Regions from separate parts of the Rhodococcus qingshengii JCM 15477 genome, predicted to be linked through region 3. Evidence: riboswitches for the same ligand, from Rfam matches in the RefSeq annotation. Region 3 holds a riboswitch; each other region holds the start of a gene.

Region 1 (7,846 bases), 2.5 Mb from region 3:
CGTTCTGCCCCGACACCCGCGACGTCACCGGAGCGACCATCACCTTCCACCGGCCAGGCGGTGAAGTCCTCACCGTCGCCTGCGAACTGCTGCTGGCCAACTACATCGGAATCGGCACCGGCTACGGGCTCGAACAGGACTGGCGTCACGGAATGTGGCAGGGCGAACTCGTCGTACAAGGGCTCCGCCACAAGGTCCACGAGATCGAACCGTTCCAACGCATGTTCTCCCCCGTCGACAACCTCGCGTCCTTCACGCTCACCGAAGGCACGAACACCAACACCGGCACCGGTCTTTTCGAGGTAGCCGCCATCGGACCGCACGAGAAATACGGATTCACCAGTTTCACCGACACCGCACAGGCAGACGACGCGTATGCCCTCGCGGCGACCGACAACACCGAGGAATGAATTGATGACTGACTACGACAAGCTCTACATCGGTGGAGCATGGGTGGCCCCGGCCACCGACCAGGTACTCGAAGTGTTCTCTCCCGCAACGGAGGAGCGCGTCGGCAGCTGTCCCATCGCAGCACCGGCAGACATCGACGCGGCCGTGTCCGCAGCCCGCGCGGCGTTCGAGGGACCGTGGTCACGCACCACCCCCGCCGAGCGCGGCGCGATCCTCGCCAAGGCCGCCAAGCTGATCGAAGAGCGCAGCGCGGAGATCAACCAGCTCATCTCCAACGAGATGGGCCAGCCGCCCGCCATGGTCGGCATGATGCAGCAGACCCCGTCGATGGCGACGCTGGGCTACTACGCCGAGCTGGCCGACAAGTTCGCGTGGGAAGAGAAGCGCACCGGCGCATTCGGGCAGACCAAGGTGACCCGTGAGCCCGTCGGCGTCGTCGCCGCCGTGCTGGCCTGGAACGTCCCGCTGTTCCTGGCGATCAACAAGCTGGCCCCCGCACTGCTCGCCGGCTGCACCGTACTGCTCAAGCCCGCACCCGAATCCCCTCTCTCCGTCCACGTGATCGCCGAGATCTTCACCGAGGCAGGTGTTCCCGAAGGCGTCATCTCCGTGCTCCCCGGCGGAGCCGAGACCGGCGAATATCTGGTCTCTCATGCGGGCATCGACAAGATCACGTTCACCGGATCCAGTGCCGTCGGCCGCAAGATCGGTGCCATCGCCGCACAGAACCTCAAGCGCTGCTCCCTCGAACTGGGTGGCAAGTCCGCCGCGATCATCCTCGAGGACGCCGACATCGCCGCCGGAATGCCGATGCTTGTCATGTCCGGCCTGATGAACACCGGTCAGGCCTGTGTCGCTCAGACCCGAATCCTCGCTCCCCGTTCGCGTTACGACGAGGTCATCGAGGGAATGAAGACCGCCGCAGGCTTCATGACCGTCGGCGATCCGTCCGATCCCGCAGCACAACTCGGCCCGCTGATCTCCGAGAAGCAGCGCGAGCGCGTCGAGGGTTACATCGCCAAGGGTAAGGAAGAAGGCGCGCGCGTCGTACTCGGTGGTGGACGCCCCGCCGGCCTGGACAAGGGCTGGTACGTCGAGCCGACCATCTTCGCCGACGTGGACAACTCGATGACCATCGCACGCGAGGAGATCTTCGGACCCGTTCTCTCGGTGATTCCGTACGACTCCGAGGACGAGGCCATCAAGATCGCCAACGATTCGGATTACGGCCTCGCCGGATCGGTGTGGACCACCGACATCGATCACGGACTCGAAGTTGCCGCGCAGATCCGCACGGGTACCTACGCGATCAACTGGTACGCCTTCGATCCCGGATCACCGTTCGGTGGTTACAAGAACTCCGGTATCGGGCGCGAGAACGGACCTGAGGGCCTCGAAGCCTTCTGCGAGACCAAGTCCGTACTCATGCCGCCCGGCTACGTGGGCTGACCCACCCGGGAGTTGGCACCCTTTGCTGACAGTTGGCACCCGTTCCGACCTGCCGGAACGGGTGCCAGCCCCATGAAATGGGTGCCAACTCCCAGCGAATCCACAGATCCACCCGGTACCGTCGAAAACGAATCAGTCATCTCACAAAGGACATTCATATGCTCACCAACGCCATCAACGCTTTCCTCGCACTCTGGGGCAGCGCCTCCGTCGGCAGCAGTGGATACCAGATCCCGCCGGGAACCCTTCCCTTCGGTTCCTGAGACAGGACAACAGAACCCGCTGAGCGCACTTCGCGCTCAGCGGGTTCTCTGTTTCGCCGACCTATATCTACCGGTCCAGAACGTGATCCACCAATTGATTCTCCTGACCTGCGACCAATGCTTCAGCGTCACCGGCGTCCACATGACCGAACCAGGTGCCACCGGGGTTCGCGATCACCAACGGGCCCAGGTTGCACGGGCTCAGACAACCGGTTCCGGTCACCTTTGCCGAAGTGCCTTTGGCCGCCGCACTCATGGCCCGGTGAAGCGGTCCTGCTCCGTACGCCATACAGCGAGGGCCCTTGCACACCAACAGATGCCTATCGTGCTGCTCGATCACGGACCAAGCCGGACTGCGATATGACGCCGGACTCGCGGTGATCGGCTTTCCCGCCGAGTCGAGTTCGTCGATCAACTGCGCGGCCACCGCACCTTCGAGCGTTTCCGATTCGTGGAGCGTCACTTCCAGTTCGGCGTCGATTCGGGTTTCGCGCCAGTTCGCAACCGCCTTGCTTGTCCACGTGAGCAGGTACCGATCCCTCGGCACCGCAACTGGAATCAACACGACCTTGTCGACGTCATCGACATGGGCTCGATCGAGTTCCTCGTGAAGGCTCGGCGAAGCGACATCGAGGTACGCAACGCAAACGTCGGCGTCGGTGCCCGCCTGAACAGCGTCGAACATCCGTCGCGCGGCCGACTCGTCGAGGCCGCTGACGGTCGGCCGCAGTACGACAATCACCCGACGCGAGCACCGGTTGTTGCTCATGCCGACGGCGCGGTTGTCCAGTCGATGCTGCTCGACGGAGCCAGCCCGAACTCTTCGATCTTCGCGCGCAACTCTTCCGCGCCGTAGATATTGGGGAATCCACTGGTGAACATGGCGAGCGGGAGTACGACGAAACGGTTCTGCTTGACGGCGTCGAGATCGCGTAGGCCTTCTCGGCTCTTGATCGCGTCGATCTTGCCCTGTACTTCGTCAGCGCTCCTCTTGTAGTCCATGATCACGATGACGTCGGGTTCTGACTTCGCGACGGTCTCCCAGCTCGCTTTGAACCAGGTGTTGTCGACGTCGGCGAACACATTGGTTCCCCCGGCGACGTCGATGATTCCGTTGGGGGCTCCGTTGCCTCCGCTGGTGTACAGATCTTCTTCACCGCTGTCGTAGATCAAAACCTTCGGCTTGTCGGCGGCATCTGGCGCGGACTCCAGACGTGCCAAACGTGAATCCAATTCGGTCAATGCCTCGGCGGCGGTGTCCTCGGTTCCGAACAGCTTTCCGTAATTGGTCACGTCCGCACGAAGGGCATCCCACGGACCCATCGTGCCGAGCGCGGAATCCGCTGCGGCACTCTGCCGACAACTATCGGAGATCACATATGAGTCGATGTTGTTGCTCTGCAGCGATTCCGGCGTCACACCGGAGGCGCCCTTGAACAAGCCACTGTAGGAGCCGACCACCAGGTCCGCCTGCTTACCCAGAATCGTCTCCATCGTGATCGTTCCGTCCAGGTGTGGGACGTCCGCAATTCCAGGGCCGAACATCGACTCCATGACCGCGTCGTTGTTCGTGTTCAACACGACGGCAGCGAGACGATCCAGACCGCCGACTCGGAGAATGGTGCCGATATTGGCCGCATTGCTTGTGGCAACAACCTTTTCGATCGGAAGTTGGAAAGTGCTTTCCGTTCCGCAGTTCTCCAGCGTGACCGAAGTCTTGTCCGCGGCTTCGTCGACGGGCGCGGTTGCCGAGCATCCGGACACGGCCAACAACGCTGTCGCGGCTACAACCGCACCGAACGACGCGCGGGTCTTGACGTGTATCAAAGTGCACTCTCCGAAAATGTGTGTTGTGGTTGAGAATTTCGTGATTCGAATACGAGGTGTGAACGGCCTGTCGCGGGGTTCACGAGTTCGAAAGTCTCGACGCCGAAAACAGTTGCCACCACCGAGGTGGTGAGTACGTCGGATGGATGTCCGAACGCCCTGGCCACTCCATCCGCGAGCACGAGCACCCGATCGCACACTGCCGCAGCCAAATCGAGGTCGTGCAGTGCCATGATCACCGTCCGGTCCAACGACCGGACCAGATCGAGCAGTTCGAGTTGATGCCGGATGTCGAGATGATTGGTCGGCTCGTCGAGGATGAGCACACCGGCGTCCTGCGCGAGACCTCGGGCGAGAAACACCCGCCGACGCTCACCGCCGGAAAGCGTGTCCATCGAAGAGAACCGGTGCTCGATCATTCCGACCTCGCCCAGAGCACGATCGACGACGGCATTCTCGTGCTTTCCACCGACGCTCCAGGGCTTTGCATGTGGTGTGCGGCCCAGACTCACGTACTCGTGAACCAACAAATCGGCGGGACTCTGCTCTTCCTGCGCCACAAAGGAAATGGCTTTGGCCCGCGACCGCGCGGGCATCGCGTGCACGGAGTCGCCGCCGACACGAATGTCACCGCCGGCGATCGGCCCGAGACCGGCGAGAGCACGCAAGAACGTCGACTTGCCCGATCCGTTCGGACCAACCACGCCGACTACTGCACCGGCGTCGGCCGCGATGTCGACGCCTTTGACGATGGTTCGACGGTCGATGCGGACAACTACTCCGGACGCGGTCAGCGCCAGGGCTCGGGCGCTCACGAACTGCCACCGAATCGGTAGCGCCGACGGCCGAGAAGCAGGAGAAACAGCGGGGCCCCGATCACCCCGGTCACCACGCTCAGCGGGATCTCGGTCGGCCGCAACGAGGTCCGCGCCACGACGTCGACCCACACCAGGAAGGACGCGCCGATCAGTGCTGCCGCCGGTAACACCACTCGATGTCTGGCTCCGACAAGCATGCGTGTGACGTGCGGTATGACCAGGCCTACGAAGGCAATCGCGCCGGACACCGCAACCATCGTGCCGACCAACGCTGCCAGCACGCCGAACAGCACGTTTCGCAGGGTTCGGATGGGAATACCGAGCGAAGCCGCGACGTCCGGTCCGGCCGCCAGCGCGTCCAGCCAACCGTGCAGCGCGAACACCGCTGCCGTCAGCAGGAACACAACGATGACCGGCGCCCACAACTTGTCCCAGGATGCCCCGGCCAAACTTCCCAGGAGCCAGAACAATACGGACTGCGCGGCCTGGGAATCATTGGTACGCAGCACCAGAAAACTCGCGATCGCCGACAGGGCGGATGCGGTAACGGTGCCGGTCAGAACCAATCGCAGTGGAGTGATACCGCCTTGCAGCGTCGCGATGGTGAAGACGAGAATCGCAGCTCCCAACGCCCCGATCATCGCGCCGAAACTGAGCGCCCACACTCCCGCGCCGGCGAACAGTCCGGTGGTGATGACGGCGGTGGCACCGACACTCGCGCCGGACGACACTCCCAGCAGGTGGGGATCGGCGAGAGCGTTACGGACGAGGGTTTGCACCACCGCGCCGGCGACGGCAAGACCAGCGCCGACGGCCAGACCGAGCAGTACCCGAGGTGCTCTGATCCCCCACACGATCGCAAGTTCGGAACGCGTGACGGGTGGGCCTCCGAAGCGCGAGTGCACCACGTCCACCACAGTGGACACGGGGAGCATCTCGGATCCGAACGCCAACGCGCACACAGCAGAGAGCACGGTGACGATCACCAGAGCGGGCAGCACGATACCCGGACCGAGTCGTCCTCGCGGTGCACCAGCCTTCGGCGCAGGCAGGTGGGTAGGTGGAGACAGAGCTCCGCCAACAGCATTCATGGTGTGACCGATCCATCCTCGTGGCATGACACAACGTCAACGAGGGTGGTATCTGGCTACGGTCGACGCAGGGACGACCTCACAGTGGCGGGACCGCGCCGGAATTGCACCGACTTCCCATTACCTCGATGATGACGTCAGAACCATAACGGACCGCGGTCACCATTCTCGACACCGGATCAAGGTTGCGACCCGATCATCGATCTCGCGTGCCGTACGACGGCTTCCGTTCGCACTCGAAGTTCTTCGGGTGAATCCGATTCCAGCACAACCCGATGCACCTGACTGTCCACGGCAGTCACGGTCAGCCGCGACGTCAACAACGCATCCTCCGCACTGAAACCGTGGCTCTGGAGTCGCTCCGAAAAGCCTAGTACCAGTTGACGATTCATTTCTTCGACCTGCTCGATGAGCTCACGCGTACGCGGAACCTGATCGTAGAGCAGGTGAAAGAACTCTCGCGGCTTACTGTTCACTTCGACCGCGCACTCCACCAACATCCGGACGGCCTCCTCCGGGGTGAGCTCACGCTCGACGATGTCGGCAAGGCAGAGCGCAAAACTCTCCCGCGCAGCACTCACGTGACGGTTCGCCAACTCCGAGAGGATCTCGTACTTGTCGCCGAAATACTGGTAGAGCGAGCCCACCGACACCCCTGCTTCGTCAGCGATCCGGTTGGTGGTCGCTGCCATGGCTTCCGAAGCGAAAACGCGAGTAGCTGCCTCCAGGATCGCGTCGTAGGTAGCCCTCGAGCGCTGCTGGGAGGGCCTTTTCCGCCGAGTCGACACGGTCCTCCGATGCGAGTTGTCAGCCGCGACGCCGATACCGAGAATTGTGTAGGTGACCAGCGCCAATTACTCGAAGTTTATGCCCGACCGGTACACCGACCACATGCCGGCGCCGACCCCGACGTGGTGGGAGTGGAACGGCAACACCGTCCACGTCGCACGGGCCGTGGTTCCAGACGCGCCGGTTCGTGTTCTCGGCATCCACGGCGCCGGCGGCTACTCGGGCGCGTTGTGGCCGTTCGCCGGGATCGGCGTGAAACTCGGAGCCGAAGTCCTCTTCCCTGACCTTCCGCTGTACGGCGACACCGTCGTAGCCGATCCCGCCGGCGTCCGGTACGAGCAGTGGGTCGATCTCCTCTGCGATCTCGTCCGGGCCGAGAAGGCAGCCGACGATCGGCCGCTGGTGTTGTTGGGAGCCAGCATCGGCGGTCTGCTGGCCTACGAGGTAGCCGCGCGGACCGGTCTGGCCGACGCCGTCGTCGCTACCTGCCTGCTCGATCCCTCGGATCCATCGGCCAGAGCTGCCGCGGCGCGGTTCGGCCCGATGGGTGTCTACGGCGCTCCCCTGATGCGGCGCACCGAACGACTGGTGGGCCGTATCCGCGTGCCCATCCGTTGGGTCGCCGACGTGGCGAACATGAGCAGCAATCGGGAGCTCGCAACGCTGTGCGCAACCGATCCGCGCGGTGGCGGTGTTCGGGTGCCACTCGGATTCCTCAGCAGCTACTTCTCGTTCGACCACACCGCACCCGAAGCATTTCGGACGACGCCCGTTCTGCTCACCCACCCGGCCGACGACCGATGGACGCCACCCGAACTGAGCCTGCAGTTCCTCCGCCGCATCAACGCACCCACCGAATTCGTGATGCTGGACGGGTGCGGGCACTTTCCCGTCGAAGAGCCGGGCCTGACGCAGTTCCACGACGCCGTCGCCACACTGCTGCACTCCGTCGCCGAGCGTCACCGCACGAAACCGTCGTCACCCGCCTAGCCTGAGAATCGTGAGCACCGAAACGGAAGCATCGGCCGACGAGAGCACCACGACAGTCGTACTGGCGTTTGCGGCGAACGCGCTGATCGCCGGTGCCAAGACGGCGGCCGCCATCGTCACCGGATCTGCATCGATGGTCGCAGAGGCCACCCACTCCTGGGCCGATACCGGCAACGAAGTGCTGCTGCTGATCGCGAACCGCCGCTCG
Region 2 (7,846 bases), 1.8 Mb from region 3:
TCCTTCATGGCTTGGACCTGCCACGTCCGGGACTTCGACGCCGGGTTGTATACCGCAAATGCCATGTCTGCGGCTGCAACTGCCGAGATACGGCGAGCGACGACATCCCACGGCTTGAGGCGATCAGACAACGAGAGCACCGCATAGTCGTGCCCGAGGGGAGCGCCGACGCGACTGGCGACAGCGTTTGCCGCCGTCATGCCGGGAAGGATGCGGACCGGGACCCCGCGCCACTGGTCTTCGGCGGCAACTTCGAGAACTGCTGCAGCCATGGCGAATACGCCGGGATCTCCCGACGAGACGACAGCTACACGGGCGCCGTTCTTCGCCAGGTCCAACGCCATCGCGGCGCGTTCGGCTTCGACGCGGTTGTCGCTGGAATGGCGCCGCTGGCCCGGACGCGTCGGCACGCGATCGACGTACGGGCCGTAGCCGACGAGGTCGGTTGCGAACGAAAGCTCATGCGCCACTTCAGGTGTGGTCCAGGCGGTGTCGCCCGGCCCGAGTCCGACCACGACCACCTCGCCGCGGGATTCGGTTGCAGGTCGAGGGTTGTTCGACGGGCTCGGAACGATGGCGATCGAGAAGTACGGAACTCCGTCCGGGTCGACCTCGGCAGCGGATTCGACGCGTTGACGTGTGGTGCTCGCGCGCTCGACGTAGTGCGCTTCATCCAAGCGGCCGGAATCCTCGAGCGATTGGAGGACCGGTGGGAAGGTACGTCCGAGCTTGAGGATGGCCGCGGCGTCGGTTTCCTTGAGCCGCCTGGTCAGCTCAGCCTGCGGCAATGTTCCGGGTAGGATCGTCAGGATTTCTTCACCCTCGACCAGCGGCTTTCCGAGTGCAGCAGATGCCGCGCTGACGGAGGTGACGCCGGGAATCACCTCGGCGTCGAAGCGATCGGCCAGCCTCTTGTGCATGTGCATGTAGGAGCTGTAGAAGAGTGGATCGCCGGCGGCGAGCAACGCGACGGTTCGACCGGCCGCGAGGTGAACTGCCAGCCGTTCGGCAGCCGCTTCGTAGAACTCGTCCATCGCGCCCTGGTATCCGCCGGGATGATCAACGGTCTCTGTGGTCACGGGGTAGACGAGGTGTTCTTCGATCTGTCCTTCGCGCATGTACGGCGCTGCAACTCCGCGGGAGATGCTCTTGCCGTGCCGCGCGGAGTGGAACGCAACCACATCGGCCTCGCCGATGACGCGGGCGGCCTTGACGGTCACCAATTCGGGATCCCCGGGGCCGATACCGACACCCCAGAGCTTGCCTGCACTCATTCGACTTCGCTCGCAATCGCATTGACGACGGCCGCGGTGATCGCGCTGCCGCCGCGTCGACCGCGGAGAACGAGATGATCGATCCCGCTGGCGTGTTCGATGAGGGCTTCCTTCGACTCGGCAGCGCCGATGAAGCCGACCGGACCACCGACGATGGCGGCCGGACGGGGTGCGCCGGCTTCGATGAGGTTCAGGAGATGGAACAGTGCGGTGGGTGCGTTTCCGATCGCGACAACAGCGCCCTCGAGCTTGGCTCCCCACAGTTCGAGAGCAGCCGCCGAGCGAGTGTTGTCGATGGTCGACGCCAGCACGGGAACCCGCGGATCGCCGAGGGTGCAGATGACGTCGTTACCGGCGGGCAGACGCTTGCGCGTGATGCCGGCAGCCACCATCTGAGCGTCGCAGAAAATCGGCGCGCCGTCGCGCAGAGCTGCGCGCGCAGCCGAGACGACACCGGGTGTGAAGGCGACGTCGTCGACGAGATCGACCTGGCCACTTGCATGAATCATGCGCACTACAGCTTGCGAGACATCCGCCGGGAAACGGCTCAGGTCGGCTTCGGCCCGAATGGTGGCAAAGGACTGGCGATAGATTTCCGCGCCGTCACGGATGTACTCGATCATGTGCCACACGATAGAGGCATCACCGATCGGCCGGATTCACCCGGTAACCGTCACCCGTCGCAATCACATCCGCTACGTCCCCGCGGGGACGTCCGCAGCTGCGGTCGCACCCGGCCCAGTGCTGGCGCCCGACGACAGGCAGTTCTGCCTGCTCGACGGCGGTGATTGCGTCGGTGCGCACATCGGCGAGCGACTTCTCGCATCCCGGGCTTCCGGTGCAGGCGGTGACCTCGAGCCACGGTGAGTTCTCGTCGAAGATCAACCCCATGGGTGCCAGCACCCGGACTACCTGCTCGGCTGCCCATTCGTCGAGGTCGAAGATATGCACCGATCGCCAGGGCGTCACGACGACGGGCTTGTCGACGGCGGCGAGGAACTCGGCCAGCCGAGCGTCGAGCAGCCCGAATCGCAGGCCGCCGCCCAGAGCTACGGTCCCGTCGCGCTGCTCGAGCCAGCCGATAGTGGGCCGTGCATCCGGCGTGAGGTCCGCCGCAACGGTGGACTCGGCGCTCAGACCCAGCTGCTCGAGGGTGCGTTCGATTCCGTCCGGAACCTCGGCCAGGCGCCAGTGCTTGTCGCGGACGTCGAGGAATGATCGGGCCGCCGCGAGGAGCAATTCGACGGCGTCGTCCGCCTGTACACGATGAGTGGTGTGGTGACCGGCGAGCACCAGTGAATGCTCGGTGGCGCTGAGTGCGTGGAGTCCGAAATCGCCCCGAAGCCCGCTGATGTCTCCGCGCCCGTCGTCGAGGGTGAACAGGGTTCGCCCTGGCAGATCTGCCAATGCTTGATCCGCTTGGATCGCCGAATCGAGACGGTGGACCAGTTCACGAATGTCGGCGACGCCCCCGATACGGCCGGACAGTGGGGACGCGAGGATGTTGCGCACTCGCTCGTGCGTCGCTGACGGCAGCAGACCGGCCGAAGCGATTCGCGATGCGAAGGCTTCGGGGTCCGAGACCGAGCGCAGTTGTACGTTGCCCCTCGAGGTGAGTTCCATCTGCCCGTTGCCGAGATCGCGCGCCGCGTCGGCGAGCGTCTGCAACTGGGTGGGGGTGAGGAGTCCGCCGGGTAGGCGCACGCGAGCCAGTGCGCCGTCGGCGGCGTGGTGAACTTGCAGTGCACCCGGGCACGCGTCTGGCTGTGAACGGTCCGTGGGCATGGCTCCAGGGTACGACCTGTCATGAGTGCCTTCTGCGGACCGGTAGCATCACCACCACCAGTGACGGCAGTTGAGGAAACCGGTGGAAGTCCGGTGCGGTCGCGCCACTGTGAGTGTTGCTCGAGCGGGACGTGTTTCCGCTCGGAAACACGAGTCAGACCCTCAACCGCCGTCGATGACAGATCTGTGCCACGGGGCGCGAAACCCCAGGAAGGCTTCACCCGTGATTCTTCTGCTCTCCACGTCCGACACCGATCTGCTGAGCGCCCGCGCCAGCCAGGAAGCCGGCGACGGAGTTTCCTACCGCTGGGCCAACCCCTCACGCTTGCTGGTCTCGGAGGACTTGCCGCCCTTGCTCGACGGCGTCGACCTCGTGATCGTTCGTATCCTCGGCAGCCGTCGCAGCTGGGAAGACGGCCTGGACATGGTCCTCGCCTCCGGACTCCCCGTAGTCGTTCTCGGCGGCGAGCACGCGCCGGACGCCGACCTCATGGAGTGCTCGACGGTTTCCGCCGGTGTTGCTGCCGAGGCGCACAACTACCTGGCTGAGGGTGGCGCACAGAATCTGGCACAGCTGCACCACTTCCTTTCCGACACGGTCCTGCTCACCGGCCACGGTTTCGAGCCGCCGGCCCACCTGCCTTCCTGGGGCATCGCTGATTTCGCGCCCGATCTCGACTCGGCGAGCGGTCCGGTCATCGCAGTTCTGTACTACCGCGCTCAGCATTTGGCCGGCAACACCCGGTACATCCAGGCGTTGTGCGACGCGGTCGCCGAGGCCGGTGGCACCGCGCTCCCGATCTACTGTGCATCTCTGCGAACAGCTGAAGCCGAACTTCTGAGCACGCTCCGCCGCGCCGACGCCATGGTCGTGACAGTTCTCGCTGCCGGCGGCACCAAGCCCGCCACCGCGTCCGCCGGTGGGGACGACGAAGCCTGGGATGTCGCAGCACTCGCTGCACTCGACGTCCCGATCCTGCAGGGGCTGTGCCTGACCAGTAGCCGCGCCACCTGGGACGAGAACGACGACGGACTGTCGCCTCTCGACGTCGCGACGCAGGTGGCTGTGCCGGAGTTCGACGGTCGCATAATCACCGTCCCGTTCTCCTTCAAGGAAATCGACTCCGACGGACTGTCCACCTACGTCCCCGACGTCGAGCGCGCCGCCCGTGTCGCCGGGATCGCGGTCCGTCACGGCAAGCTGCGCCACATTCCCACCACCGAGCGTCGCGTTGCTCTGATGCTCTCGGCGTACCCGACCAAGCACGCCCGCATCGGCAACGCGGTCGGTCTCGATACTCCGGCGAGCGCAATCGACCTGCTCACCGAAATGCGTTCTGCCGGTTACGACCTCGGTCCGGTCGACGGTCCGGACGCAGTTCCTGGCCTGGCGGCGAAGGACGGCGACGCGCTGATCCATGCCCTGATCGCGGCTGGCGGCCAGGATCCCGACTGGCTCACTGCCGAGCAGCTCGAGGGCAATCCGATCCGCATCTCGGCAGCGAAGTACCGCGAATGGTTCGCCACCCTGCCCGAGGAACTGCGCAGCGGTGTCGAAGAGCACTGGGGCGCAGCGCCCGGCGAGCTGTACGTCGACCGCTCGCAGGATCCCGACGGCGAAATCGTCATCGCGGCACTGCGATTCAACAACATCGTCCTCATGGTCCAGCCGCCGCGGGGATTCGGTGAAAAGCCCGTCGCGATCTACCACGACCCGGATCTGCCGCCAAGCCATCACTACCTCGCGGCCTACCGCTGGATCGCTGCAACACCGGACAACGGCGGATTCGGCGCCGACGCCGTTGTGCACCTCGGTAAGCACGGAAACCTCGAATGGTTGCCGGGCAAGACGCTCGGCATGTCGAGCAACTGCGGCACCGACGCGGCCCTGGGCGACCTGCCGCTGATCTACCCGTTCCTCGTCAACGACCCGGGTGAAGGAACACAGGCAAAGCGTCGCGCCCACGCGACTCTCGTCGATCACCTGATCCCGCCGATGGCCCGCGCCGAAAGCTACGGCGACATCTCCCGTCTCGAGCAACTGCTCGACGAGCACTCCAACATCTCCGCACTGGACCCGTCCAAGCTGCCGGCCATTCGCCAGCAGATCTGGACGCTGATGCGGGCAGCCAAGATGGACCACGACCTCGGCCTCGCGGAGCGTCCCGAAGAAGACGTGTTCGACGACATGCTCCTGCACGTCGACGGTTGGCTGTGTGAGATCAAGGACGTCCAGATCCGCGACGGCCTGCACATTCTCGGCCGCGCACCCGAGGGCGACGCCGAAATCGAACTGGTCCTGGCCATGCTCCGTGCCCGTCAGATGTGGGGCGGCGAACAGAGCGTCCCTGGTCTGCGCGAAGCTCTCGGGCTCAGCGAAGACGGCGACGAGTCCCGCAACCGTGTCGACGACGTCGAGGAAAAGGCGCACGCTCTGGTTCGCGGCATGTACGACGCCGACTGGAACCCCGCTGCGGCAGAACAACTCAGCGACGACGAGACCGTCGTGAAGATCCTTCAGTTCGCGGCCACCGAAGTGGTTCCACGCCTCCGACAGACGAACAACGAGATCAAGCAGGTCCTGCACGCGCTCGACGGCGGCTTCATCGCCGCCGGCCCGAGTGGGTCACCGCTGCGCGGCCTGATCAACGTGCTTCCCACCGGTCGTAACTTCTACTCCGTCGATCCCAAGGCAGTTCCCTCACGACTGGCGTGGGAGACCGGTCAGGCGATGGCCGAGTCGCTCGCCGCTCGATATCTCGCCGATCACGGCGAGTACCCGCGCTCGGTGGGTCTGTCCGTGTGGGGTACCGCCGCCATGCGTACCTCCGGCGACGACATCGCCGAAGTGTTCGCGCTCCTCGGTGTTCGCCCTGTCTGGGACGAAGCAAGCCGACGCGTGGTCAACCTCGAGGTCATCGATCTCGACGAGCTCGGCCGCCCGCGCATTGACGTCACCGTCCGCATCTCCGGATTCTTCCGTGATGCGTTCCCGCACGTGCTCGCACTGCTCGACGACGCTGTTCAGTTGGTCGCCGCATTGGACGAGACGGACGAGCAGAACTACGTGCGCGCCCACGCGCAGGCCGACCTTGCCGAGCACGGCGATGCCAGGCGTGCGACCACCCGCATCTTCGGTTCGAAGCCCGGAACCTACGGCGCCGGCCTGCTGCAACTCATCGACTCCAAGACCTGGCGCGGTGACGACGACCTCGCCGAGGTGTACACCAACTGGGGCGGCTTCGCGTACGGCCGTGGGCTCGACGGAATCCCGGCAGCCGACGACATGCGCAGTGCATACCGTCGAATCAACGTGGCGGCCAAGAACACCGACACGCGTGAGCACGACATCGCCGATTCGGACGACTACTTCCAGTACCACGGCGGCATGGTTGCCACCGTGCGCGCGCTGACCGGAAAGTCGCCCGAGGCGTACATCGGCGACAGCACTCGGCCGGAATCGGTTCGCACACGCACACTTTCGGAAGAGACCGCACGTGTCTTCCGTGCGCGCGTGGTCAATCCCCGCTGGCTCGACGCGATGCGCCGTCACGGGTACAAGGGTGCGTTCGAGATGGCGGCCACGGTCGACTACCTCTTCGGGTACGACGCCACCACCAACGTGGTCGCGGACTGGATGTACGAAAAGCTCGCCGAGACCTACGTTCTGGACGAGCAGAACCAGAAGTTCATGACGCAGTCCAACCCGTGGGCCTTGCACGGAATCGCCGAGCGGCTCCTCGAAGCCGCCGAGCGCAACATGTGGGAGCACCCCGAGCAGAAGACACTCGACGGCTTGCGTCAGGTGTACCTCGAAACCGAAGGCGAGCTCGAGGGGGAGTAGACCTCGAGCATCACCGGCAGATCCGGGCGCTGAAGTGAGTCAGCGTCCGGACTTGATGATCTGAGCGATGTTCCGCTCCGCCAGAGCAGTGATGGTCAGTGACGGGTTGACGGTGCCGGTGCTGCCCGGAATAGCGGCGCCGTCCATCACGTACAGGCCGTCGTAGCCCTTGACTCGCCCGTAACCGTCGGTGGCCTTGCCCAGAACCGCACCGCCGAGGGGATGCGCGGTGAACGAGGAATTGACGTCCTTCGCGAACGGCAACGCCGACGGCAGCGTGGTGCCGGCGAAGGCCATCTTGTTCTGGACGGCGCGTAGTGCCTCGACGGTGGCGTCGTTGCCGTTCTTCGGCCAGTTCAGCACCACCCGATCGGAGCCGCCGTCGTAGGCGAAGTCGGCGCGCTGCGAGTCGAGGGTCATCCCCAATGTTCCGAGCATGCCGATGTTGACGGGTAGGCCGGGGACGTACCAATTTTCCAGGGAGAGTGGCATTCCCGACTCGTCGACGATGCGTGATGCCGACGGTGCGGCTTGCGCAGTGCCGTCACTGAAGCCGAACGAGCGCACCATCCCGGCGTCGCCGTTCGTTCCCCAGCCCTTACCGACGTGTTCGTTGAGGTTGGGCAGCGCGCCCGTCGCCTGGGCGCGTACCAACAGTTCGGACGTGCCGATCGAACCGGCGCCGAGGAACAGACGGTCACAGGTAAGAGTCTTCCGGGCCAGAACGCCACCCGTCGGATCCGTCGATTCGACGTCGACGACGTAGCGTCCATCACGTTCGCGACTGATCGCAAGCACCTGATGTCCGTAACAGACGGTGGCTCGTCCGGTGGCTTCGGCGGCAGGAATGTAGTTCTGTGTGAGGTCGAACTTCGCGCCGTTGGAGTTACCCATGTTGCTGTCACCGACAGTGGCCGAGGCTCGGGTTCGGCCGTCGAGTTCT
Region 3 (7,846 bases):
CTCACGCAGGGATTCGGCAATCTCGTCGACGCTCGGCACCCGCGGCGAGTGGATGTCGTAGACACCCGGGCCGACGCCGAGGTCGAACCCGACCGAACTGAGATCGTCGAGGACCTCCATGTGTGAGCGCGCCGCCTCGATGGACGTGACGTCCGCGTCGAGGCCGGCGATGGCGCCGATCACCGCTCCGAACTCGGAGTAGCACAGGTGCGTGTGGATCGCGGTGGAATCCGCGACGCCCGAGGTAGCCAACCGGAAGGCGCCGACCGACCAGTCCAGGTAGGCGCGCTGATCCTCGGCACGCAGTGGGAGTAGTTCTCGTAGAGCCGGTTCGTCGACCTGGATGATTCCGATTCCGGCGGCCTGCAGGTCGACGGTCTCGTCTCGAATGGCCAGTGCGACTTGATTTGCCGAGTCGGCGAGGGGTTGGTCGTCGCGGACGAACGACCAGGCCAGAATGGTGACGGGTCCGGTGAGCATGCCCTTGACCGGCTTGTCGGTCAGGGACTGCGCGTACGTGATCCAGTCGACGGTCATCTGTTTCGGGCGGGAGACGTCGCCGTACAGAATCGGCGGACGCACGCAGCGGGTGCCGTACGACTGGACCCAACCGTTGGCGGTGGCGAAGAATCCGTCCAACTGCTCCGCGAAGTACTGGACCATGTCGTTGCGTTCCGGCTCACCGTGAACAAGAACGTCCAGGTCCAGCTTTTCCTGGAGCGCAACAACTTCGGCAACTTCGGCGCGCATACGGTTGACGTACTCGGCTTCGTCGATCTCGCCCGTGCGCAGTGCTGCGCGAGCGATGCGGATCTTCGAGGTTTGCGGGTACGAACCGATAGTCGTCGTGGGCAGCGGCGGCAGAGAAAGCAGTTCGTCCTGGGCAGCGCGACGTTCGGCGGCGGGCGCGCGACCGGTCGCCGAGTTCAGCACGGCGGCCAGGCGTCCCCGAACACTCGCATCATTGAGTCTGCGATCGTCCTTGCGGGTCGACGCGGCCGCTCGTGCCAGAGCGAACTCGTCCTCCACCGACTCTCGGCCCTGTGTGAGAGCGGTTGCGAGAGTTACTACTTCCTTGACCTTCTCGGTGCCGAACGCGAGCCACGAGCGCAGGGCCTTGTCGACATCGGCCTCTGCGTCGAGAGTGTACGGAACATGCAGCAGGGAGCACGATGTGGAGACGGCAAGAGTATCCACGCTGCCCAACAGAGCACCCAACGTGCTCAGTGCCGAATCCAGATCCGACCGCCAGATGTTTCGTCCGTCGACCACACCGGCGACGACCAGTTTGCGGGCGAGTTCGGGGACGGAGCCGATCGAATCCTGACCGGCCACCAGGTCGACGGCAAATCCTTCGACGTCGGTGGACGCAAGCGCGGGCAGCGCCTCACGCAGCGAACCGAAGTACGACGCCAACAGGATCGACGGCCGCTCGGACAGCGCTGAAAGCTGTTCGTACGCAGCGCGTGCCGCTTCGATTTCCTCGTCGGTGCGATCGCCCACGAGGGCCGGTTCGTCGAGCTGAACCCAGCTCGCACCGGCCTTCGCGAGCCGGCCGAGTAGATCCGCGTAGAGGGGGAGTAGTTCTTCGAGTCGCGAGAGCAGCGGCTCGTCAGTGCCGACAGCCTTCGAGAGCAGCAGGAAGGTGACCGGTCCGATGACGACCGGGCGGGCTGCAATGCCGTCGGAAAGTGCTTCTGCCAGTTCGGACAAGACCTTGGACGGGTCGAGTGCGAACGTGGTGGACGGCGAGATCTCCGGCACCAGGTAGTGGTAGTTGGTGTCGAACCACTTCGTCATTTCGAGCGGCGCGATGGTGTCCGTCCCACGGGCAGCGGCAAAGTAGCGGTCCAACGGATCGGCGACCGACGCGACGCGGTCGGGCAGCGCGCCGAGAAGAACTGCGGTGTCGAGCATCTGGTCGTAGAAGGAGAAGGTATTGACCGGGACGGAGTCGAGGCCCAGGTCACGGAGGTCGGCCAAGCCCTGCCGACGGAGGTCACGGGCGACAGCCTGCAGGGCGTCGGCGTCGATGCGCCCTGCCCAGTAGCTTTCGGTTGCCCGCTTGAGTTCTCGATGAGGACCGATGCGCGGTGAGCCCAGCACGGTCGAAGTGAATGTTGTTGTCACGGAGTTTCTCCAGATTGCCAATGCACTGATGGCCACTGCCGGCAGACGGGTATACCTCACGAGACCCCGAGTTTCAGCGGGCAGCACTGCCCGCACCGCACGCGAGGTCCGATGGAGATCTACACGCCCATTCCACGAGGCGGTGGACCGTCGGGCACGGCGTGCCCGACACAGTCGGCAGGTCTTCGGACTCGCGGGCACTCGATCGAGTTGGATCGAACCTACTGGCCGTCGCTTCCCAGGCGGATGCCCAGTGCACATGAACGGCGGTCGTTCCTGCTTACCGCTGCGGGACAGTCCCGGATTTTCACCGGGTTCCCTCTCACCCCGACAGCTTGCGCTGACGGAGCTTCGACGCCGGGACCGGTCTTCGGGGCTCCTCATGACCGTGCCGGGCGAACCAGCTGCATCGACCAGCATAAGGCCAACCCTCCCTGAGCAGTCAAGGAGAGTCGGCGAAGGGCGCTATGCGCGTGACATGTAGGAATTCGAGTCCGGTGGTACACGCGGAAGATTTTCGGAGGAACGTAGATTCTCCGCCATTTCGACAAGCAGATCCTGTGAAGACGGTGAGAGGTCGACGACACGGGAGGTGAGGTTCCGCAGGCGCACGTTGTGCAGCTGTTCGAGGAGGGAGAGGTCTGCCTCGCCACCTGAGATCGCGGGCGGAGTGTGATCGGACGGGGCGTAGAAGTAGTCCGGATGGACGTTGAAGAAGTGGGCGAGGGCGGCAACCACTTCGGGTGACGGATTGGTTCGGACGCCGGTGCGCAGTTGCGACAGGTACGGCGTGGAGATACGGCAGCCGAACTCGGTCATGCCGCGAACGACCATCGCGTTGGTGACGTGAAAGTCGGCAGTCTCGAACAGCGAGTTCAAGCGATCGTTGAACTGGTTCGACATGAGACGTCCCTTCCCCCGCTACGCACAGGCTCCGTCGATTCAATTAACTGCATCATAGCCAGGTATCGAACGATTAGCTGTTTCGGATTCTCGCGAAGCGGTCGTTTGCAGGGAAAATCCCTAGGGTAGAAGGTCCCTACTTTGAGTGATCTGGACAAATCGCCATCACGAATCGAACGGCGAACTATTTGCCGGGGAAGGCTATTCCAGACGCGCGGATCAGAGCCAGCCGTTCGACTCGGCGATTCTGACGGCTTCCGCGCGCGTCGACGCACCCGTCTTACCCATCGCGGATGACAGATGATTTCGAACTGTCCCGGCAGACAGGAAGAGCGCCCCTGCGATGGCTGCCACGGGTGCGCCGTCGTGAGCGGCGCGCAGTACTTGGGTCTCACGCTCCGTCAGGGGCGACTCGCCGCTGACGAGGCTGTCGGCCGCAAGGGTGGGATCGACGACGCGCAGTCCGGCGTGGACACGCCTGACCGCGTCGGCAAGCTGCCTGGCGGGGGTGTCCTTGACGACGAACCCGCCGGCCCCGGCGTGCAGGGCTTTACGAAGAAATCCGGGACGGCCGAACGTGGTGACGATCAGAACCCGGGTGTCGGGTGCTGCCTCGCGAAGGGCCGCCGTCGCGGCGATTCCGTCCATGCCGGGCATCTCGACGTCCAGAAGCGCGACGTCCGGGCGGTGTTCGAGAACGGCGGACACCACCTCGTCGCCGCGACCGACCTCGGCTACCACGGACAGGTCGGATTCCAGATCGAGCAGCGCGGCCAAAGCTCCTCGCACGAGCGCCTGATCGTCCGCCAAGAGCAGCCGTATGGTTGCTCGATCGCCCTGGCTGTTCACTCTGTCTCCTGTTCGACTACTTGAAGTGCAAACCCCTGCGGCTGGGGATGAGTGATGATCACTCGTGCGCCCGACGCTCCGGCGCGCTCGCGCAATCCGATCAGACCGTTTCCGGAAGACGTCGACTCGGCCCCTCGTCCGTCGTCGACGACCGACGCACTATTTTCGTCGACCGTGATCCGGCAGTGGGTCGCACCGCTGTGTCGAACGACGTTGGTGACGCCCTCACGGATCGTCCATGCAAAGAGTTCCCGAAGACGCGTGGGAACCATGTCGGTACTGCTCGGCACCTCGTCTTCGATACCAGCCGCACGCAATGCCTCTCGCGCTCGGGCTATCTCGACGGGAAGAGAAATCCCACGAAATCCTTCGACGGCCGAGCGCACGTCCGCCAGCGCGTCTCGAGAGAGCCTTTCGAGGTCGTCGAGTTCGCTGCGTGCACGTTCGATATCGACATCGAGTAGGCGATTGGCCAGTTCGGCTTTGATCGTGATGACGGTCAGCGAGTGCCCGAGGATGTCGTGCAGATCCCGCGCCATCCTCGTTCGCTCCTCCATGATTGCCCGCTGCTCCTGCTCTTCGCGTTCGTGGAGTATGGCGAAGTTGCGGCTGATCAGGGACATGATTCCCCAGGTCGCGAACGCGGCCGCGCAGACTCCGAGTGAGAGTCCGGAGTAGTTCCCCCATCGGGACGAGAGGCTGACTATCTCCACGGAGGCCGCGAACACCAAGGCGAGAATGCCGCCGGCGACGGTCGGCAACAGCGTCACCGCTGTCACCGCGAGGTACGGTGCTGCTGCCAAACCCGTCGGACCGACGCTCACGATCATCACAGCGGCCAACGCGGTCAAGGCGGACAGAGCCAGTGCAGCTTCGCGAATCGTCGGCCGAGTCATCGTCATTCGACGCCGCTGCTGCGTTGTGGCGAAGGTGTAGAGGTAGAGGGCACTGAAGGCGATCGTCGCGAGAATCCCTGTCCAGCCGCGCAGTTCGTCGCGTAGATTCCACCCCTCGATCAGCGGCCCGCCGAGAAATACCATCCAGACCGCCGCGAAGAGAACGCCGAAACGATTCCGCCGCGGGAGCGCGACGGAATCTTCTCGGTCAGTCGTTTGCGACAACTACACACGCTCCGTATCTCGTTGGAACCGCCAGATCGCTCCGCCGGCGAAGATGGCGAACCACACCAGGATATTGACGATCCAGGTCCAGTGAATGCTATTGCCCGTCAACGGTGCGTGGGCGAGGGCGTTGATGCCGAACATCGGGGTGAACTGTGCGATGGTCGCCCATACGGAACCGTCGGTGAGTGGTACGAAGAGTCCGCCGCCGAATGCGAGCAGAGCCAGTCCCGGTCCGAGCAACTGCATGACGTTCTCACTGGGGAGTAGGTACCCCATGAACAGGCCGAAGGCCGCGAAGATCGACGATCCCAGCCAGGCGATCAATGCCGTTGTGAACCAGAGTGATCCGTCCATCTGCGCCGAGGTGAACGCGCCGACGACGTAGACCACGAGAATCGAGACGAGACCGAGCAGCATCGCCATGATCAGTTTGACGGCGATGTAGGCGACCGGGGTCAGGGGAGTCAGCCGAAGTTGTCGGCTCCACCCGGACGCTCGTTCGATCGAGACCATCGCGCCGCCGCTGGTGGTGGCCAGCATCGCGCCGTACAGGGCCATGCTGATCATGATGTACGCGGCGACATTGCCGTGCCCGATCCCGTGGTCGTCGTCGCCTTGACCGAGACCGAAGACGAGGAAGAAGACAACCGGCATGACGAGCGTGAAGATCATCGTGCGCCGGTTGCGAGTCAGGCGACGAAATTCCAGTCGCAGTAGCGTCGTGTTGAATCCGCCGAGAGGTACGACGGTTCGCTCGGCTCCGTAGGTACTCGCTTCGGTTGCAGTGGTCATCACTTCTGTCCTTCGGAGTTGTTCGACGTGAGTGCGATGAATGCGTCTTCGAGGCCACGCGAGACGATTTCGAGATCGCGAGCCTGCGTATTGGTCAACAGGAACCGTGCAACGGCATCGGTGTCGCCCGAGTGCACGAGCAGCGACTCACCGCGCACCTCGACGGCGTCGGAGTTCGGTATGGCTCGCAGGAGTTCGTCGGTGATGCCTGGAACAGTCGCGCGCAGGGTGCGCCCGGACGCCATCGCCTTGACCTCGGCGGTGGTCCCGTCTGCGACCACGGTGCCTTGCCTGACCAGGATGATGCGGTCGGCGTAGACATCGGCCTCTTCGAGGTAGTGCGTCGCAAAAAGCACAGTGCGACCGTGATCTGCGTCGGCGCGGATGGCGGACCAAAAGTCCCGACGCCCTTCGACGTCCATGCCGGTGGTGGGCTCGTCGAGAATGAGCAATTGCGGGTTCGACAGCAACGCCATCGCAAATCGCAATCGCTGTTGTTGTCCGCCTGAGCATTTGCTGACCAGGCGATCGGAGATGTCGAGGATTCCGGCTCTCCCCAGCACTTCGTCGACCGGACGGGATTGGGAGTACAGGCTGGCGGTCAGCTGCACAGTCTCGGCAACCGTCAGCTCTTTCAGTAGTCCGCCGGTCTGCATGACTGCCGAGACGAGTCCGCGGGCAATCGCCGATCGAGGTGACATTCCGAAGACGCTCACCTCGCCTGACGTCGGCCGGGACAGGCCGAGGATCATGTCGATGGTTGTCGTCTTGCCTGCGCCGTTCGGGCCGAGGAACGCGACGATCTCGCCGGGGCGGATGCTCAGGTCGATACCTTTGACGGCGTCGACGGTTCCGAAACTCTTGCGAAGTCCGGTCAACCGGACGGCATCGTGTGCCGATCCTTCAGTGCGTGTATGCAGTGCCTGTGGTGAATGCCGTGCCTGTGTTGAGGTCATACATAGAATCTGCTCGCTTCGAGGTCGTGATCCCTCGTCTGTCCGTCATTCTTCTGCCATGACATTTGTCATCGGGTCGGCCGGTATCTGTTTCGGTGCAACCTGACCGAGGCGCGCGAGGACCAACCCCGCGATGATTGCTGCGCCACCTACAGCTTGGAGTGCGGTGACGGATTCCCCGACCAGGATCCACGCGGCGACGACCGCGCACAGCACTTCGGTCAGCGCTACCAGAGACCCGATTGTCGGCCCCAGCAGCGTGATCGCGGCGATGCCGGTGAGATAGGCAATGACAGTGCTGACCAGGACCAGGACCACCACCGGCAGCCACACGTTCACCGAATGGTCTGCCACGACGGCGTTCGAGGCCGAGAACTGGAGGGGGAGGACGCCTACGAGTCCGAGCGCGCCGATGACCACTGCACTGACCGTGAGCCCCGATGCCGCGAGAACAACTGGATGGAGATCACCGTCCGCACGTTCGGAAATGACGAAATAGACTGCAAGGCATGCCGCGGCGGCCAGTCCCCAGGCGACTCCGACGGCACTGATCTCTGCCGATCCGAAGACGTCGATCACCACGGCGGCGCCGATCAAGGCCACCGCCGCACCGAGAAGCGTCTGCACGCTCGGACGTGCGCCCTTGGTTATCCACACCCACCCGATGACGATGATCGGTGCAAGGTACTCGAGAAGCAATGCGACGCCGACCGAAAGATGTTGCACGGCATTGAAGAAGCACAGTTGAACGCCCGAGATCGCGAACACCCCGTACAGCAGTACCGTTCGCGTGTGGGTGCTCACCTGTCGTAGGCGAGGCCATTGGGTGGCTACGGCGATCACCATCATCACCAGTGCGCCGCCTGCAACGCGCGCGAACACTGCGCCGCCGGGGGACCACCCTGATTCGATGAGAGATTTCGCGAACGGGCCCGATACGCCGAACGTTGCCGCGGACAGCAGAGCGAAGATCAAGCCGTTGCGAGAGTTCACGTCGTCACCCGTCAGGAGTAAAAGCGATTACGATGCTGACATTAGGTTGATACGGCTCAGGAGTCAAAGTGCATTTTGCTGGTGACACGGAATCGGCGC
Region 4 (7,846 bases), 2.7 Mb from region 3:
GACCGGCCGGCCCCAACGTGATCGCCACGGCAGCCGATCCGGCCAGCGTGACAACACCGATCATCCACAGCAGGGTGACGGTCGTCGGGTTGTCACGCAGCCGAACTCTTGTCGTCATCTCACGCCGTAGACCACGTAGTCGTCGAACAGCTGCCAGACCGTCCCTGACTCCCGAAAACCTGCTTGCGCGAGCGCCGCCAACTGGAAGTCGACGGCCGTGGGCGCAGTGGCGTCACGTCCGGCGAATCTGCGCTCTCGCTCGTCGGTCATTGGTCCGATGCCGGGAGTTGCCCGCAACTCCTCCCACCAGCTCTCCCACTCGGGAGCACCGGCAGCAAAGGCGGAGCGTTGCGTCTGCTCGTCGTGAGCCTTCGCCCATCGCCCGATGACAGGGAAGCGGCTGTCGAAACGAAAGTGATCACCGTTGAGCAGGACTCCGTCCGGACTCAGCAGTTCGCGGCACTGCCGGTACACCTCGACGAGCTGCTGCGGTTGCAACCAGTGCAGCGCGGTTGTCGACACTATCGCCTGAACCGGCGCAGCCACCGAATTCGGCCAATCGGCTCCCGCCAGATCTGCGTCGATCAGCTGCAGTCGGTCACCGAAACGCGTCGACGACTGGCGGGCGAGCTCCAGCAGCATCGGGTCGTAGTCGATCCCCACAACGCTCGCATGCTCGAACTTCTCGAGAATTCGGGCGCTCAGTGAACCCGGCCCGCAGGCCAGGTCGACAACCGTGAACGGGGTGTGCGCGTGCTGCAATTCGAGAACGTCGAGAATCACGTCGAAGCGCTTCTCACGGTCGGCGATGTATGCCGCCTGCTGGTCGTCCCACTGGCGCACCAGTTCACAGATCTCCGCGGACATCTAGACCACACCCAACTGGCGCAGCCCGTCGGAGAGCTGTTCGATGCCACCGACATTGCGGATCGAGGGATCCATCGTCGTTCCTTCGAGGATGATGTAACGCTTGTTCTTCACTGCGGTGAGCTTGCTGGCGACCGGGTCCGATTCGAGGAACGCGATCTTGTCTGCGGCACTGTCGCCGTCTCCACCGCGGTCGAGATCTGCGAGCACCAGCACGGTCGGGTCTCGATCGAGGACACTCTCCCAACCGATTTCGGGCCAGTACTGCTTGTTGTCGTCGAAGGCGTTCTTCGCACCCACCGCGTCGGTCATGATTCCCGGTGCACCGCAGCACCCGGCGAAGTACGGAGTCTTCGTGGCTGCGTACCACCACGCCAGCGTCACGTTCTCAGCTCCCAGTGCCGCCGTGGCGGTGGCCGCGCGATCCTTCAAATTCTCGGTGAGCTCGACACCTTTGTTCTTGACATCGAACAGTGTTGCCACGTCGTCGATTTCGTCGTACAAGTCGTCGAGCGTGAGGGCCTTGCTCTGCTCGGCATCCTGACCGGTGCACTCGCTGGGTGACTGATATGTCGCGACACCGAGGTCGGTGAACTTGATCCGGTCGGCGATGCCCTCCGAGGTGAACGTGTAGTTGAACGTCGTGTAGACCATGTCCGGTTCGCGTTCGAGGACACTTTCGAATGACGGGAACTCGGTGTCGAACGCCTGGACCTGACCACGCGCCTCGCGCAGTTCTGGGAGGACATCGTCATCGCTCATGGCGTACCCGGCCATCCGGTCCTGCACTCCCAGCGCGAACAGCATCTCTGCTGCAGGTTGATTTACCGCGATTGCCCGTTCGATCGGTCGCTCCACCGTGACGTCTCGGCCACAGTTCTGGACTGTCACGCGCGATTGTTCGGAAGAGTTGGATAGTCGGGCAGCACTGTCGTCGGAGGAGCAGGCAACCAACGACGCGCTCAACAGGGCAGCGACGGCGGCGGCGGGTAGGCGAAGTCTGGACAGACGCATGGAATCTCGTTCTCGCAGGGGCTCGTTCGCGGAGCCCGTTACCGTGTGAACAGGCGCCTGTTGACCCCTGCTGCCAGCCGGTATTCGGACTCGAGATCGCCCCACCCGAGCGCCTTCCCAGATTCTCATCCAGTGGCGTAAGCCCGGGCGGTCACCCTCACCGCTGCGCGTCAGTTCCGGATTCACACCGGATTCCCTGACCCCCTGTGTGGAGGTCCGCTGGCACAGAGGAACTTATCACCGCAGTGCACCGCCGGTCAGGTCGGCTGGTGTGAGGCAATCAGATCTCGATGGCCAGGTCGTCGATGTCGGTGAGGGTTCCGCCGTCGGCGAGGATGCGCTCGTAGTTCTCGCGTCGACGGAGGTCGATTTCGGTGTTGCTGACGCCCTCCTTCCAATATCCGAATATCGCGACGTCGTTTTTGTCGAGTCCGACGGTCGATCGAAAGTGCTTCCGGATTGCGCGCATCTCGTTGCGTTCACCGGCGCCCCACACGACGTAGCTCGCGGGATTGGCGAGCTCGCGTGCTCGTACCGCCAGTGGGCCGTCGGGCTCGGTCGGATCTGCGCTCACGCGGTGAAGCTCCAGGCCGGGGAGGGCGGGCAGTTCGGCGAAGGCGACCTCGTCATCTGTTGTGACCCAGCCGATTCCGACGACGTCGGTAGGTAACTGCTCGATGATCGAGTGCAATGCGGGTATTGCGGTGCCGTCCAGAAAAAGTGCGATACGTCGACCAGGAACATCAGGGATCAAGAAGTGTGGCCGCGGACCGGTGAGGCCGAAGGTGTCACCGACGGCCAACGCTGCTGCCCACCTCATCATCGGACTGGTCTGTCCGTGCAGGACCACATCGACGACGATCGATCCGCTCGCTGAATCGTAGGAACGCACCGTGTACACGCGCGAAGCGTCGTCGAAGGCCGGCCCGAGATTCATGCGTACGGTCACATTCGGGCGTGACCAGGTCGGATCGTCGGTCGACTCCGTCAAACGAGCTGTGATCCGCAGCAGGTGATCGCTCGGTCGCTCCATCGCTTCGACGATCGCGAGAACGTCGTTGAGTCCGCGATTGTGGTCAGCGGTCCGTAGGACGGTCGTCGGGGGAGTTGTTGTGCGCGAGGCGTCTGCATGTGTCATCGACTGTGCTCCTGGATCGGGTTTTCGGGATGCCGCCAGGTTAGTGCTGCCTAAGTCGAGCGAGTTGTCCAGAAGTGACATCTGATTACCTGAATGATTCGGGTCTCGAAACGACGCGGTTGAGCGAGTGGTGCCGGCGCTGCTACCGTGCCTGTGATGTCCATACGCCGCTGTTCTCTCGCTTCCGGCCGTGCACTGCGCACGGCCCGATTCGGCGTAGCGACTTTCCGACGTGGGCGTAAGGCGATCGACCGCCGCCCGTCCGGTCTTGTCTGGATCGAAAGAGCCTTGGCCGCACCGGCCGGATCCGTCTGACATTCGCCACTTCGGCGAGCATTGCCTCGCCGAGATTTCGCAGTGCCACACCTGTTGCAGTGCTGCGCATTTCCCGTACCTGAAGTTGCTCGCGGGTGAGTTGTGAGTGTCGGCGCCACCGAGCCTGGAATGCCAGCCAACTCGTTTTCGTGAAAGGTACACAGCAATGAATCGTTTCGAAGGTCGTCGTATTCTCGTCACCGGCGCAGGATCTGGAATCGGGCAGGCCACCGCGCTGCGGTTGCTCGCCGAAGGTGGCCGCGTGGTCGCTGCCGACATCTCCGAGCAGGGTTTGGCGAACACCCGGAAATCGGCAGAACATGCTTCGACGGAGGATCGCCTCGACACCGTCGTCGTCGATATCGGTGACGAGGGTTCCGTCATCAAGGTTGTGGGTCAGGCGATTTCGTCTCTCGGGGAATTGGACGTACTGGTCAACGCCGCCGGGATACTGCGTGGTGGGCACACCCACGAGACCTCGCTGGACCTGTGGAATCAGGTGCTCTCCGTGAATTTGACGGGCACTTTCCTCGTCACGCGCCAGGCACTGCCGGCTCTCCTTGCCACCGGCAACGCAGTCGTGGTGAATTTCAGTTCCACCTCCGCTGCCTTCGCGCACCCGTACATGGCCGCGTATGCCGCAAGTAAGGGAGGAATCCAGTCCTTCACTCACGCACTGGCTCTCGAATACGGCAAGCAGGGTCTGCGTGCCGTCGCGGTGGCTCCGGGCAGTGTGAAGAGCGGGATCACCGATACTACGGCGTCGTACTTGCCGGAAGACACCGACTGGTCACTCTTCGGCAAGTTGTCACCGATTCTGAGCACTGATCTGGAGTCCGGTGGTGCCCCCATGGCCGGGCCGGAAAGTGTTGCGGGAGTTATCGCGATGTTGGCATCCGACGATGGTGCCTTCATCACGGGCACGGAGATCCGGATCGACGGCGGCACGCACGCCTGATTCTGCGTCCGTCTGACGGCCCGCACAGGCAGGCCGTCAGACGCGAGCCGTCATTCTTGCGAGCGAGTGATGGCGGGGACGACGTAGGACTGATCGAGCACGGCGGGCGAAGGTTCGTACATTCTCAGTACCGGTCGGAAATCCCCGCGCGGTGCGGGCAGCCAGTTTGCCTTCGCCGTGGGATCTTTCGGCTCCTCGTGGCTGATCGTGATCGTCAACGCACCGTCGGCGTCGTGGACGATTCCTGGAGTGCGGTCGCCGATCGAGTATCGGTCGACGGGGTTCGCCACGAGGAAGAAGTCCGGCACCGAGTACATCGTCAGCGACCAGAAGGCGCTCACCGGCGGAGTGGGGTCGAGTCTTATTGTGTAGGTCTGGTTTCCGTTCAACTGCTCGCCCTGATCGTCGACGTAGGTCATGATGTACGCCGCTTCGTAAGGGTGGTTGCCCCACAGCCCGCCCTTGGCAGCCGCGGCGCGTTCGACGATGCGCAACTTGGGATCGGCGATCTTGAATTGTGGATCGTCGATTGTGCCGACCTCGAAGTAGTCGAGGTTGTAGTCGAAGGCGTGGAATGTGAGCTTCCATCCGTTGACTTCGGGGCTGGAGCCTTTGGTGAGGGCCTCGAGCAGGTTCTTCTCACCGATCGTCAATCCGTCAGCCAACGCGGCTGCCTCGTCGGCAGAGAGTGAAGCGGCAGAGTGTGAGCTATAGGGAGAGGCCCCGGGCTCGTCGATTCCGATCGGGGAGAAGGAATCCTGGAGTTCTCGATCGCGTGGGGCCGGCGGAAACGCCTGTGACCAGATGCGGAGTTTCTCGAGGAACAGGAGGTCCTGGCTTACCCCGGGTTCGGGCACTGGGAGACCCGCCGAGTTTCCGGTGGAGTCGACGACGGTCAGTGTGGTGGCGTCCTGCAAGGCGTGCACCGCAGGGAGGTCGTCGTCGCCACCGCATGCCCACCGGCCCACGATCGACGCAATGTTCGTGGGAAATCTGATCACCGTGGTCTGGTCCGCCGGGGTTCCCGTCCAGGTGGGTGGGACGAGAAGGAAGTCTCCGCTCTTCGTGCCGGTGGCCCGATGCCCGACGTAAGCGAAATTATTTGTCCAGGCGTCCACGAACTGGAGGACGTAGTAACGGCCATCGGTATCGGGGACGTGCAGCGAAACGGGGCCGACAGAGAGATCGATCTGCGCCATGGAATACACGGTGTCGTTGTTGATCGTGACGAAAGTGTCTGCCGGCCCGGCCAGTGTGCGGGCGTGGCTGAAGGTGTTGAAAGGTGCGGCGGGGTTCGCTCCGACACCGTTGTGAACATACCGATGGACCTGGTCGAGATTGAAAACGAGGGGAAATCCGTAGATATACGCCTGAGCTGCAAGCTCGGTGCGACTGGTGTCTGTCATCTCTGCCCTCTCGTCGTGCACGTCGGTTCGAAGTCCACCCTGCGGGAACCCTGCCGTCGGGGCATCACCCGCCGAGGGTGACGACGGTAGAGGGAGAAGACATGTCGGATCAGGAGAGTGCGGCATTGGTCGCTGTCGCAGACGAGTGGAACGTCGCGATGTGCTCGAACGACGCCGAACGGATCGGCGATTTCATGGCAGACGACTGGGTGATCGTCTCGGAATCCGGAGTGTCGACCAAAGCGGAGTTCCTGGGCTTCGTGGCCTCGGGCGACTTGACTCATTCGGCGATGGACCGCGTCGGGAGCGCTCGCGTGCGTTTCTTCGGTGACGTCGCACTGTTCACTACGCGGATCGTCAATACCGCGCACTACGGCGGCAGACAATACGACGCCGACGAGTGGACCACCGACGTGTTCGCGCGGCGAGACGGTCGTTGGTGCTGCGTGTTGAGCCACATCACGCCGGCGGTCGAGGCGAAGATCGAGGACGTGGAACTGTGACGTAGAGATAAGAGAAAGGCTGATGTTTTAACGGTGACACTATTGGGTAGTAATACGAGTTTCGCATTTATGAATGTATTTATCGGATTTATCGATTGTGAAGTTTCTGTAGTAGCGTCAGTTGAGTAGATCATTTTGATACGCATACCGGATGAGGTTCTCACATGATTGTTCTCGGCATTATTCTGGCGTTGATCGGCTTTTTCACGGGGTTGAGCATTCTGACCACCGTCGGCATCATCTTGGTCGTCGTAGGTGCAGTTTTGTCCATCCTCGGTGCTACCGGGCGCGCAGTGGGCGGACGAAAAGTCTGGTATTGATCAATACTGCGCGAGTAGCTGAGAAGGCGGTACTCGATCTCTTCGGAGATCGGGTACCGCTTTTTGTGCTCCAACTGGTTTTCGGTCTCTCTACCCCAAATTATCGATCTGAGCGGCATCGGGTAAACATGAAGGATGCTTTCTCGAGACCATGACGAAGAGAAATCTGCCGAGCGATTCAGATTCCCTCGCAGATGGAATCAGGTTGACGAATCGCGCCGCGGTTTGGTGTTGGCGTGGGTGGCCTTCACGTTGACGTTCGGCGGAGCACGTCTGGTGACGTGGTTGATCCAGATCGACACCAGAGACGTCGGCGACATCAGCGCCGGTGGCACTCATCTGCATCACTATTTATGGGGAATTCTGCTGTTGGCCGGGGTGGCGATCTTCGGACTCGTAGACCGAAGCCCTCGCGCAAGAACATGGATGGGCATCGCGTTGGGCATCGCACTCGGGCTCATCGTCGACGAGGCTGCGTTACTGATCACTCTCGACGACGTCTACTGGCAGAGCGACGGTTGGCCCAGCATCGCCATCGCTGTGTCGATCATCGGAGTGGTAGGAACCGGTCTCGCGCTGACCCGAAGCGGAGCGGAGAAGCCTCGAGGTTGATCCGGCCACGGCACGGGTACTCACTCCCGTGCCGGGAAGTCGCGCGGATCGTGAGGTGGCTTGAATGGATCCCAGTTCCGCGGACACCTCACCGGACTCCGACAGTGAAGTCAAAGCGGCAGATCCGATGGCGGAAGCCGAACGTGAAGCCGCAGCATTGGCGACTCCCGTCCGGCCGCTGGGCGAACCGGGGCCGAGATTCGATCGTCGTTCACCGTTCTTCATCGGTCTGAGCGCGGCGGCCGGTGTTGCCGTGACGTACGCGGTGATCGAAGTGCTCCTGGCGGCGCGAGGCATGCTGATCCTGATCGTGGTCGCGCTGTTTCTCGCGGTGGGCATCGAACCGATGATCGTCTGGCTGGAGCGGAGACATTTCCGACGCTGGATCGCAGTCACTGTGGTACTCCTCGGAATTGCAGTGATGTTGGCGCTGTTTCTGGTTGCTGCGATCACCCCGCTGGTCGAGCAGGGACGTCAGTTCGCATCACACGCTCCCGAACTTCTGACACACATTCGTGACCGGTATCCGATCGTCAGCGACCTCGACGAGAAGTATCACCTCGAGGAGCACCTCACCACCCAACTGGACGGTTCGGGGTCTGCGCTCGCGACGGGTTTGCTCGGAGCGGGGCGGGCGGTGTTCAGCGCAGTCGCCGACGCTGGAATCGTTGCTGTACTGACGACGTACTTCTTGATCGACTACCCACGAATCC

What was found. Region 3 has a riboswitch for cobalamin ahead of metE (5-methyltetrahydropteroyltriglutamate--homocysteine S-methyltransferase). Riboswitches for the same ligand answer to the same signal wherever they lie in the genome.
Region 1: it holds a riboswitch for cobalamin, as region 3 does, so the genes downstream of both, M0639_RS05290 (FecCD family ABC transporter permease) here and metE (5-methyltetrahydropteroyltriglutamate--homocysteine S-methyltransferase) in region 3, are expected to answer to the same signal.
Region 2: it holds a riboswitch for cobalamin, as region 3 does, so the genes downstream of both, M0639_RS14740 (cobaltochelatase subunit CobN) here and metE (5-methyltetrahydropteroyltriglutamate--homocysteine S-methyltransferase) in region 3, are expected to answer to the same signal.
Region 4: it holds a riboswitch for cobalamin, as region 3 does, so the genes downstream of both, M0639_RS05815 (ABC transporter substrate-binding protein) here and metE (5-methyltetrahydropteroyltriglutamate--homocysteine S-methyltransferase) in region 3, are expected to answer to the same signal.

The regions. Positions count from the first base shown of each region.
Region 1 is NZ_CP096563.1:1,162,677-1,170,522, reverse strand. Features, by position in the region: gene M0639_RS05315 (Rv3169 family protein) at 1-410, shown strand, start outside; gene M0639_RS05310 (aldehyde dehydrogenase) at 415-1,860, shown strand; gene M0639_RS05305 ((2Fe-2S) ferredoxin domain-containing protein) at 2,191-2,892, opposite strand; gene M0639_RS05300 (ABC transporter substrate-binding protein) at 2,889-3,950, opposite strand; gene M0639_RS05295 (ABC transporter ATP-binding protein) at 3,947-4,765, opposite strand; gene M0639_RS05290 (FecCD family ABC transporter permease) at 4,762-5,769, opposite strand; cobalamin riboswitch at 5,887-6,022, opposite strand; gene M0639_RS05285 (TetR/AcrR family transcriptional regulator) at 6,039-6,713, opposite strand; gene M0639_RS05280 (alpha/beta hydrolase) at 6,700-7,638, shown strand; gene M0639_RS05275 (cation diffusion facilitator family transporter) at 7,649-7,846, shown strand, end outside.
Region 2 is NZ_CP096563.1:3,226,475-3,234,320, reverse strand. Features, by position in the region: gene cobJ (precorrin-3B C(17)-methyltransferase) at 1-1,274, opposite strand, end outside; gene M0639_RS14750 (precorrin-8X methylmutase) at 1,271-1,897, opposite strand; gene cobG (precorrin-3B synthase) at 1,917-3,059, opposite strand; cobalamin riboswitch at 3,111-3,243, shown strand; gene M0639_RS14740 (cobaltochelatase subunit CobN) at 3,283-6,903, shown strand; gene M0639_RS14735 (GMC family oxidoreductase) at 6,943-7,846, opposite strand, start outside.
Region 3 is NZ_CP096563.1:5,030,239-5,038,084, reverse strand. Features, by position in the region: gene metE (5-methyltetrahydropteroyltriglutamate--homocysteine S-methyltransferase) at 1-2,130, opposite strand, end outside; cobalamin riboswitch at 2,290-2,514, opposite strand; gene M0639_RS23000 (helix-turn-helix domain-containing protein) at 2,596-3,033, opposite strand; gene M0639_RS22995 (response regulator transcription factor) at 3,253-3,882, opposite strand; gene M0639_RS22990 (sensor histidine kinase) at 3,879-5,003, opposite strand; gene M0639_RS22985 (ABC transporter permease) at 5,004-5,798, opposite strand; gene M0639_RS22980 (ABC transporter ATP-binding protein) at 5,798-6,754, opposite strand; gene M0639_RS22975 (EamA family transporter) at 6,800-7,747, opposite strand; gene M0639_RS22970 (CGNR zinc finger domain-containing protein) at 7,816-7,846, shown strand, end outside.
Region 4 is NZ_CP096563.1:1,276,469-1,284,314, forward strand. Features, by position in the region: gene M0639_RS05805 (FecCD family ABC transporter permease) at 1-118, opposite strand, end outside; gene M0639_RS05810 (class I SAM-dependent methyltransferase) at 115-867, opposite strand; gene M0639_RS05815 (ABC transporter substrate-binding protein) at 868-1,881, opposite strand; cobalamin riboswitch at 1,940-2,120, opposite strand; gene M0639_RS05820 (siderophore-interacting protein) at 2,162-3,019, opposite strand; gene M0639_RS05825 (hypothetical protein) at 3,176-3,334, shown strand; gene M0639_RS05830 (SDR family NAD(P)-dependent oxidoreductase) at 3,501-4,292, shown strand; gene M0639_RS05835 (DUF1254 domain-containing protein) at 4,343-5,698, opposite strand; gene M0639_RS05840 (nuclear transport factor 2 family protein) at 5,800-6,201, shown strand; gene M0639_RS05845 (DUF6131 family protein) at 6,366-6,521, shown strand; gene M0639_RS05850 (hypothetical protein) at 6,657-7,133, shown strand; gene M0639_RS05855 (AI-2E family transporter) at 7,198-7,846, shown strand, end outside.